One region of the Lysinibacillus phoenicis genome, then DNA from elsewhere that is predicted to be linked to it. Evidence: riboswitches for the same ligand, from Rfam matches in the RefSeq annotation. Region 1 holds a riboswitch; the other holds the start of a gene.
What was found. A riboswitch is a leader RNA that binds a small molecule or an ion and turns the genes downstream of it on or off. The one in region 1 is predicted to bind lysine.
Positions count from the first base shown of each region.

Region 2: another riboswitch for lysine. It lies ahead of ABC382_RS04040 (transporter substrate-binding domain-containing protein); the one in region 1 lies ahead of ABC382_RS14090 (amino acid permease).

Region 1 covers NZ_JBDFMP010000002.1:2,542,862-2,547,056, forward strand. The annotation lists gene ABC382_RS14085 (response regulator transcription factor) at 1-92, opposite strand, end outside; gene ABC382_RS14090 (amino acid permease) at 256-1,719, opposite strand; lysine riboswitch at 1,802-1,978, opposite strand; gene ABC382_RS14095 (CynX/NimT family MFS transporter) at 2,156-3,364, shown strand; gene ABC382_RS14100 (TraB/GumN family protein) at 3,416-3,946, opposite strand; gene ABC382_RS14105 (nitric oxide synthase oxygenase) at 4,020-4,195, opposite strand, start outside.
Region 2 covers NZ_JBDFMP010000002.1:562,298-566,492, reverse strand. The annotation lists gene odhB (2-oxoglutarate dehydrogenase complex dihydrolipoyllysine-residue succinyltransferase) at 1-1,198, shown strand, start outside; lysine riboswitch at 1,540-1,726, shown strand; gene ABC382_RS04040 (transporter substrate-binding domain-containing protein) at 1,846-2,703, shown strand; gene ABC382_RS04035 (amino acid ABC transporter permease) at 2,874-3,599, shown strand; gene ABC382_RS04030 (amino acid ABC transporter ATP-binding protein) at 3,612-4,195, shown strand, end outside.

The DNA of each region.
Region 1 (4,195 bases):
GTTGTAACACCGAAGCCTTCCAATAGTAAAAAGTTTTCTACCATTTCACGAATAGCCTCATCATCTTCAACTAGTAAAATATGTTTTTGCATTTTCATGCACCTCTTCCTAACTAAAAAGCCATTAGTATGACTTTCCACATCTATAGTATATTACCATATATATGATATAGATTAAGAAATAAATTTAACGCCCAAATATAAAAAAGCCGTCCTATCAACCGTCATACAACGGTATACAGAACAGCTTTTCTATTTAATCCTCCACTTTTAAATCACACTCATTAAGTGGAAGCATTTTTGTTTTATGTTTAATTTTATAGCCTAACCATAATAGTAAGAAAAATGGAATTCCAATATAAGAAACTAGAATACCGTACCAATCGATTTTGTCTCCTGTAAAGGCTGTGTAATTTTGTCCAATGACCACAATCATACAAACTGTAAAGGCGAATAGTGGTCCGAATGGATACAATTTTGCTTTATAAGGTAATAGCTTTGGATCTAAGCCCTGTGCGTCGAATGCACGACGGAAACGATAATGACTAAATGCAATGCCAAGCCATGCAATAAAGCCAGACATTCCAGAGGCATTTAATAGCCAGATATACACCACACCGTCACCGAAAAATGACGCTAAAAATGCTAAACAGCCTACAGCTAATGTTGCTAGTAGCGCGTAAATTGGAATACCACGGCGACTAAGCTTTGTAAAGATTTTAGGCGCATGACCATCCACCGCTAATTGCCATAACATACGAGATGATGCATAGAGCCCTGAGTTACCTGCTGATAGCATAGCCGTTAAAATAATAGCGTTCATTAACGACGCAGCAAAGGCGATACCTAAGCGATCAAACACTAATGTAAATGGTGATACTGCAATATCTTCTGATAATAAGCGCTCATCTGTGAAAGGAATCAGCATTCCTATTGCACCAATTGCTAAAATATAGAATAAAAGAATACGCCAGAATACGGATTTTACAGCTTTCGGAATATTTTTACCTGGATCATCAGTTTCACCAGCTGTTATACCTAGAAGCTCTGTTCCTTGGAATGAAAACCCTGCAGCCAGGAAAATACCAAAGGTAGCAAGGAAGCCCCCATGGAATGGCCCATCACTAATAAAGAAATTTGTGAAGCCTACAGGTGCCTGACCACCTAAAATACCAAAAATCATTAATAAACTAATAATAATAAAAACAATGACCGTTGCTACTTTAATCATAGCAAACCAATATTCACTTTCACCATAGCTCTTTACAGAAAGTAAATTAAACGTTAGCACAACAGCAATAAATAATACTGTCCAAAGTGCTGATGAGCTATCTGGGAACCAATATTTCATTATTAAAGACACTGCTGCAATTTCTGCTGCAATCGTAATTGCCCAGTTATACCAATAGTTCCAACCTAAAGCGAAGCCTAGTGCTGGATCTACGAATTTTGTTGCATACGTACTAAATGAACCTGATGATGGCATATAAGCAGCCATCTCTCCTAAGCTCGTCATTAGGAAGTACACCATAACACCAATTAAGGCATAGGCAAGCAATGCGCCTCCTGGCCCTGCTTGTGCAATGGCACCACCACTAGCTAAAAATAGCCCCGTACCAATTGTACCGCCTAAAGAAATCATTGTAATATGACGGCTTTTTAATTCTTTTTTCAGCTTTGGTTCGTTATGACCGAGCTGATTTACTTTTATTTCACTCACGATATAGCTTCCTTCCTATTTATGAGGCAAAAAAATGCCATCACATGAACAATGTGATGGCTAAGTTAATCCTCAGTTTTTCCTAAATGATAGCTCAACACGTTGTACAAACGTGACAGTTCTGTTCCTTTCGGAGACAGCCCCAGCATGAGGTTTTCAAGTCCCCTCACACTTCGGCAATATTTCCTTTCAGCTAATCTCATCAATGCTTGTCATTTCAATTAGCATACTTATAAATATCGCGACCTCTACCTCAATACAAACATGAGGCATATAATTATTAAATTTATGATGATTATTATACTAACATAAGACCATAGACATTTCAACAACACGGAAAATGTTCTGTATTTTATGAATCTTCTACTATTTTTAATAGTGTGATAAAGTGTTATAGTAGTTCAATTAGAATGGTTAATAACAGGGGGGAGTTATTTTGACTACAAATGATCATTCCGCTAGTTATCCAAGTAAAAAAATTAGCTGGAAAGGAACAACATTACTTTTAGTCTTTGGGGTTATTTTTATTGCCTCTACATTACGAATGCCATTAACTGTTGTTGGTCCAATCATATCCTTTATCCGTGATGATCTTGGTATCTCTAATGTATTAGCAGGCTTTCTAACAACTATTCCATTGCTTGCTTTTGCCATCATATCGCCTTTTGCACCTATCGTAGCACGTAAACTAGGGCTTGAGCTTACTTTATTTTTATCCACTATTCTATTGGCCTTAGGGATAGTTCTACGCTCACTTGGAACAACAGGATTACTTATATTTGGTACTATGCTAATTGGCGTAGCAATATCTTTTGGAAATGTACTCATTCCAGGATTACTAAAATTGAAATTTCCATACCATGTAGGCTTACTGATGGCCTTCTTCACCATGTCCATGAATTTAACTGCTGGCCTTGGCGCAGGTATTAGCTATCCAATAGCTAATTCATCATTAGGCTGGCAAGGGGCTTTGGCCATTGCTCTTGTACTTGTTGTCGTTACGATTTTAATTTGGATACCTCAATTAAAATCAAATAAACCTGAACCAACTACCTCATCTAAAAAGTCAGGTCCACCACTATGGAAATCACCTGTTACGTGGGCCGTCACAGGCGCAATGGGTTTACAGTCTTTATTATTCTACACGACTGCAGCTTGGATTCCAGAAATCTATATTGCCCAAGGATTAGCTCCTGATAAGGCTGGCTGGATGTTTTCTATTATGCAATTCTCTCAAGTTCCAATGGCATTAGCTGTGCCTATTATTGCTAGTAAAATGACTTCACAGCGACCTCTTGTACTGATGTTTACGTCGTTCTATTTAGTAGGCTTTGTTGGTGTTGTAATGGAATGGACAAGCCTTGGAGTACTTTGGATGGTCCTTCTAGGATTAGCAGGTGGTTCTTCATTCGCATTAGCCATGATGTTTTTCACCCTTCGCACCCGTACTGCCTTTGAAGCAGCAGATTTATCAGGCTTTGCACAATCTTTAGGGTATTTATTTGCCGCAATTGGTCCTATTCTTTTTGGCTACTTGCATGATTTATTCGGTGGCTGGGATATTGCTGGCTGGCTTTTTGTAGTTGTGGCAATGGTACTTTTCTTCTGCTCAATGAGAGCTTCTAAAGATGAATATGTCCATTAAATTGGAGCAGATGGGAAATGGCATATGTTTCTCATCTGCTTTTTTATCAACCTATTTATTCAGCTGCTCTAATAACCTTAGCAGTTCCGCAAGACGGTCTGCTGCTTCGTTATTGTGCACTGTAATAGCCGTTAAACTAGGGATAGCCTCTTGTAAGAGTAGATAGCTGAAATAATAATAGCTTAAAAATGCTGTCTGCTCATAGCCCGTCGGCGTTTCTCTTTCCCACTCTTGATCGTCATCCTCTTCATTTTCTGTCCATAAGTAGTTTCTATCTAGCAGCTTCTGCATGGGTTGAACAGTTTGTGTTGGCTCTAAATAATCCACAGTAATCGCCTGAGCAACGGCTAAATAAAGTTCAATTTCTTGTAAGGAGACATCCTCCCTATCTTGGCTACCCAGCTTTTTTAAAAGGATTAACAAAACCCATGGTGTCACCTGCCAAAGTGTACCTTGATGTTCAATTAACTCAGCTAGTTGTCGGTAATTTTCCTCTTCAATCAGCTGCGGAATGGCTGCACCTCTTCCATAAGGTGTGGTCAATTGTTGCCACGGGATATCTGGAATTTGCTGCTCCAACATAGTGGATCACCCTCTTCTTAAAATACAATTAATTGATAAATTTACTGATAGGAAATTGAAGAGTCTTCTATTGTTAATAGCATGGTTTTTGATAAAAATAATTTGGTGTATGATAGACATTTACATAGGGCTTATGGAAAATATGCGTTGTTGCAGGTGAAAGCGGTGGAATTAACCATGTCCAGTTGCCTGTAACTTCCCGTTCAGCCGATAGCTCTGCTTCCTCAAATAATTTAAACTGCTGAGCCG
Region 2 (4,195 bases), 2.0 Mb from region 1:
ACAGTGGGTTAAAAAAGTGGGCGATCGCGTTGAAAAAGGTGAATTCATCGTTGAACTTGAAACAGATAAAGTAAACGCTGAAATCATTTCTGAAGAAGCAGGTGTATTAACACAAATTTTAGCTGAAGAAGGCGATACTGTACTAGTTGGTCAAGTTATCGCAGTAGTAGAAGCAGGCGAAGGCGCAGCACCTGCACCAGCAGCGGCTCCAGCTGAAGCAGCTCCAGCTCCAGCAGCACCACAAGCAGCTCCTGCACCAGCGGCAGCAGCTCCAGTAGTAGAAGAAACTTCTGGTGAGCGTGTTATCGCATCTCCAGCAGCACGTCGTCTTGCACGTGAAAAAGGTATTGACCTTGCAGCAGTATCTCCAGTAGATCCACAAGGTCGCGTACGTGTACAAGATGTAGCAGCACACGGAACTGCACCAGCGGCAGCAGTAGCACCTACACCAGTAGCAACTACAGGTGGCCCAGTTGTATTCACACCAGCAGCTAATTCTGATCGTGTAACAATTGAAAAAATGAGCCGTCGTCGTCAAACAATTGCAAAACGTTTATTAGAAGTTAAACAATCAACAGCTATGTTAACAACATTCAACGAAATTGACATGACAAACATCATGGCACTTCGTAAACGTAAACAAGAAGAGTTTGTGAAAGCAAACGACATCAAACTTGGTTTCATGTCATTCTTCACAAAAGCTGTTGTTGCAGCACTGAAAAAATACCCATACGTAAACGCTCAAATCGTTGGCGATGAAATTCATTTAAATAACTTCTTCGATATCGGTATCGCTGTATCAACTGAAGAAGGTTTAGTAGTACCAGTTGTACGTGATGCAAACAGCAAAAACTTCGCTGAAATCGAAAAAGATATTGCTAACTTAGCGACAAAAGCTCGTGATAAAAAATTAGGCTTAAATGATATGGCTGGTGGATCATTCACAATCACAAACGGTGGTGTATTCGGTTCATTAATGTCAACACCAATTATGAACGGTACTCAAGCTGGTATTTTAGGTATGCATTCTATTGTTAACCGTCCAGTTGCTGTAAATGGGGAAGTTCAAATCCGTCCAATGATGTATGTAGCACTTTCTTACGATCACCGTATCATCGATGGAAAAGATTCAGTAGGATTCTTAAAAACAGTTAAAGAATTAATTGAAAACCCAGAAGATTTATTATTAAATTCATAATACCATTAAACCCTGCGAACAATGTTCAGCAGGGTTTTTTTGTGCATAATGAAATCTTTCGACCGATTCTATTTTTGAAAGAGTACTAATGTTATATCGTATAGAGGAGCAAAAAAGAAATAAACACAACTTTTCTCACATAGAAAACATACTCTATAATAAAAATATGTTGTAATTTTCAGAAATATTGACGAAAGCTCAATGATTTAAAATGGATAGAGAACGCATAATAACCTAATATTGTCATTAGTCAGAAAAATGTTAAAATCGTCTTGACGAACATATTAGTTTTATAGTAGTATCTAAATATCAATTAAATAAACAAACCTCACGAATGTTACCAGTGAGGTAGAGGCGCGGTATTTATTAGTTCATTGTTGAGTACAAGCAAGCGAAGACGCAATGAAGAAGGAAATATCGCCGAAGTATAAAAGGAGCTCGTACTTTTATGCTGGGTCTGCAGTGAATAAGTGCAGGACTGTCCTAGTAAATTGATTTCCAGGTTTACTAGGTTGTGCTATCTCGGAAATATGGAAATAATAGTGAGGATTTGGGCAACTGTCATAAAAGGTAAGACCTAAGTTCAATAAACTTAGGTCTTTTTTAGTACAGTTGTCTTATTTTTTTACAGAAAAGGGGAGTTTTTCATGAAAAGAAAATGGTTGTTAGTAATGATCTCTATCATGACAGCAATTGTGCTAGCTGCATGTGGCACTAGCGACAAAAAAGACGGCGGTTCAGGTGATGCTGGCGCGGACAAGGAAGAAGGCGGCGGTGAATTCCGCATTGGAATGGAGGCTGGCTACCCACCATTCAACTGGACACAGCAGGACGATGCTAATGGCGCGGTAAAAATTGCTGATAATGCAGAGTATGCAGGCGGCTATGATGTACAAATGGCGAAAAAAATCGCTGAAGGCTTAGGCAAAGAGCTAGTTATCGTAAAAATGGAATGGGACGGCTTAGTACCAGCGCTACAATCAAACAAAATTGATGCAATCATTGCGGGTATGTCACCAACAGAAGAACGTAAGAAAACAATCGACTTTACTGAAAACTACTACACGTCGGATTTCGTAATGGTGATTAAAAAGGGTAGCAAATATGAAGGGGCAAAATCAATTCAAGATTTCTCTGGTGCAAAAATTACATCCCAATTAAATACATCGAACTACACAGTTATTGATCAAATTAAAGGTGTAGACAAACAAACTGCTATGGAAAGCTTCCCGGCAATGCGTGTTGCTTTAGAGGCTGGCAAAATTGATGGTTATGTAGCAGAACGTCCAGAAGGAATTTCCGCTGCAGCAGCGAACGATAAGTTCACATATGTTGCATTTGAAGAAGGCTTTGATACAGATCTTTCTAACACTTCAATTGCTGTAGGTTTACGCAAAGAAGATGCAAATCGTGAAAAAATTAACGAAATATTAAAAGGTATTACAGAAGACGATCGTCAAGCCATTATGGAGGAAGCGATTAAGAATCAACCAGCAGCACAATAATGACAAGGCACGGACTAGTTGCTGGTCCGTGCATGATCATTTCATCATTATCAAAATGAGAACCTCTCTACATAATGATAATGTCCTAGCGTGACAAATCATAGAATGGTAGAAAGAGCTAGGACACGAAAAAGATAAGCAAGCAACATGACATTGTAAGGAGGAACATCATGAGTCTTGAATGGATAATTTCAATTATTGAAAACAACTGGCAAATGTTTTTACGAGGTGCGTATTATACGTTACTGATTTCGATTATTAGTACAATTATTGGTGCATTCATCGGATTTTTCATCGGAATTATGCATACGATTCCAGTTCGTAAAAAAGGAATAAAATTTTATAGCCTGAAGCTTATTAATTTTATCCTAACATGCTATGTTGAATTTTTCCGTGGTACACCAATGATTGTACAGGCTATGGTTGTCTACTACGGATTAGATATCGCGTTTGGAATTGACATGCATTTTATCACAGCAGGTATTTTAGTCGTTTCTCTTAATACAGGGGCATACATGGCAGAGATTGTGCGTGGTGGGATTGTATCGATTGATAATGGTCAATACGAGGCAGCATCAGCGATTGGGATGAATCACTTCCAAATCATGCTTCACGTAGTCCTGCCGCAAGTAGCACGTAACGTTTTACCAGCAACAGGTAACCAACTAATTATGAATATTAAAGATACAGCCGTATTAAATGTCATCGGCGTAACAGAGTTATTCTTCCAAACAAAATCAATTTCAGGTAACAACTTCCGTTATTTTGAATCGTTCTTTGTCGCATGTGTTCTTTATTTCATTATGACATTTACCGCATCTCGCATCCTTCTATATGTTGAAAAACGTTTGGATGGACCGGATGCCTATCAAAAAGAACAAAAAGAAGCAGTATAGGGGGACGCACAAATGGCAGTCATTAAAATCGAACATTTAAGTAAATCATTTGGACGTAACCAAGTGTTAAAAGATGTGAATTTCCAAGTGGAAAAAGGCGAGGTTGTTTGTTTAATTGGTTCCTCTGGTTCTGGTAAGTCTACACTACTTCGTTGCATAAATTTATTAGAAACACCAAGTGGCGGGCAAATAATTTATCAGGGAGAAGACATCCTAGATGAAAAGCACAATATCCAAGAATATCGTACCCATCTAGGAATGGTATTCCAGCAGTTCAATTTATTTAATAATCATAATGTGTTAAGTAATTGCACAGTCGGCCAAATCAAAGTACTTAAGCGCTCGAAGAAAGAAGCGGAAGAAACAGCGCTGAAATATTTGAAGATCGTAGGTATGGATCAATATGTAAACGCTAAGCCACGTCAGCTTTCAGGCGGACAAAAGCAACGTGTAGCAATTGCTCGAGCACTGTCTATGAATCCCGAAGTAATGCTATTTGATGAACCGACATCAGCACTGGACCCAGAAATGGTAGGAGAGGTGCTGAAGGTTATGCGACAATTAGCAGACGCAGGGAATACAATGTTAATTGTGAC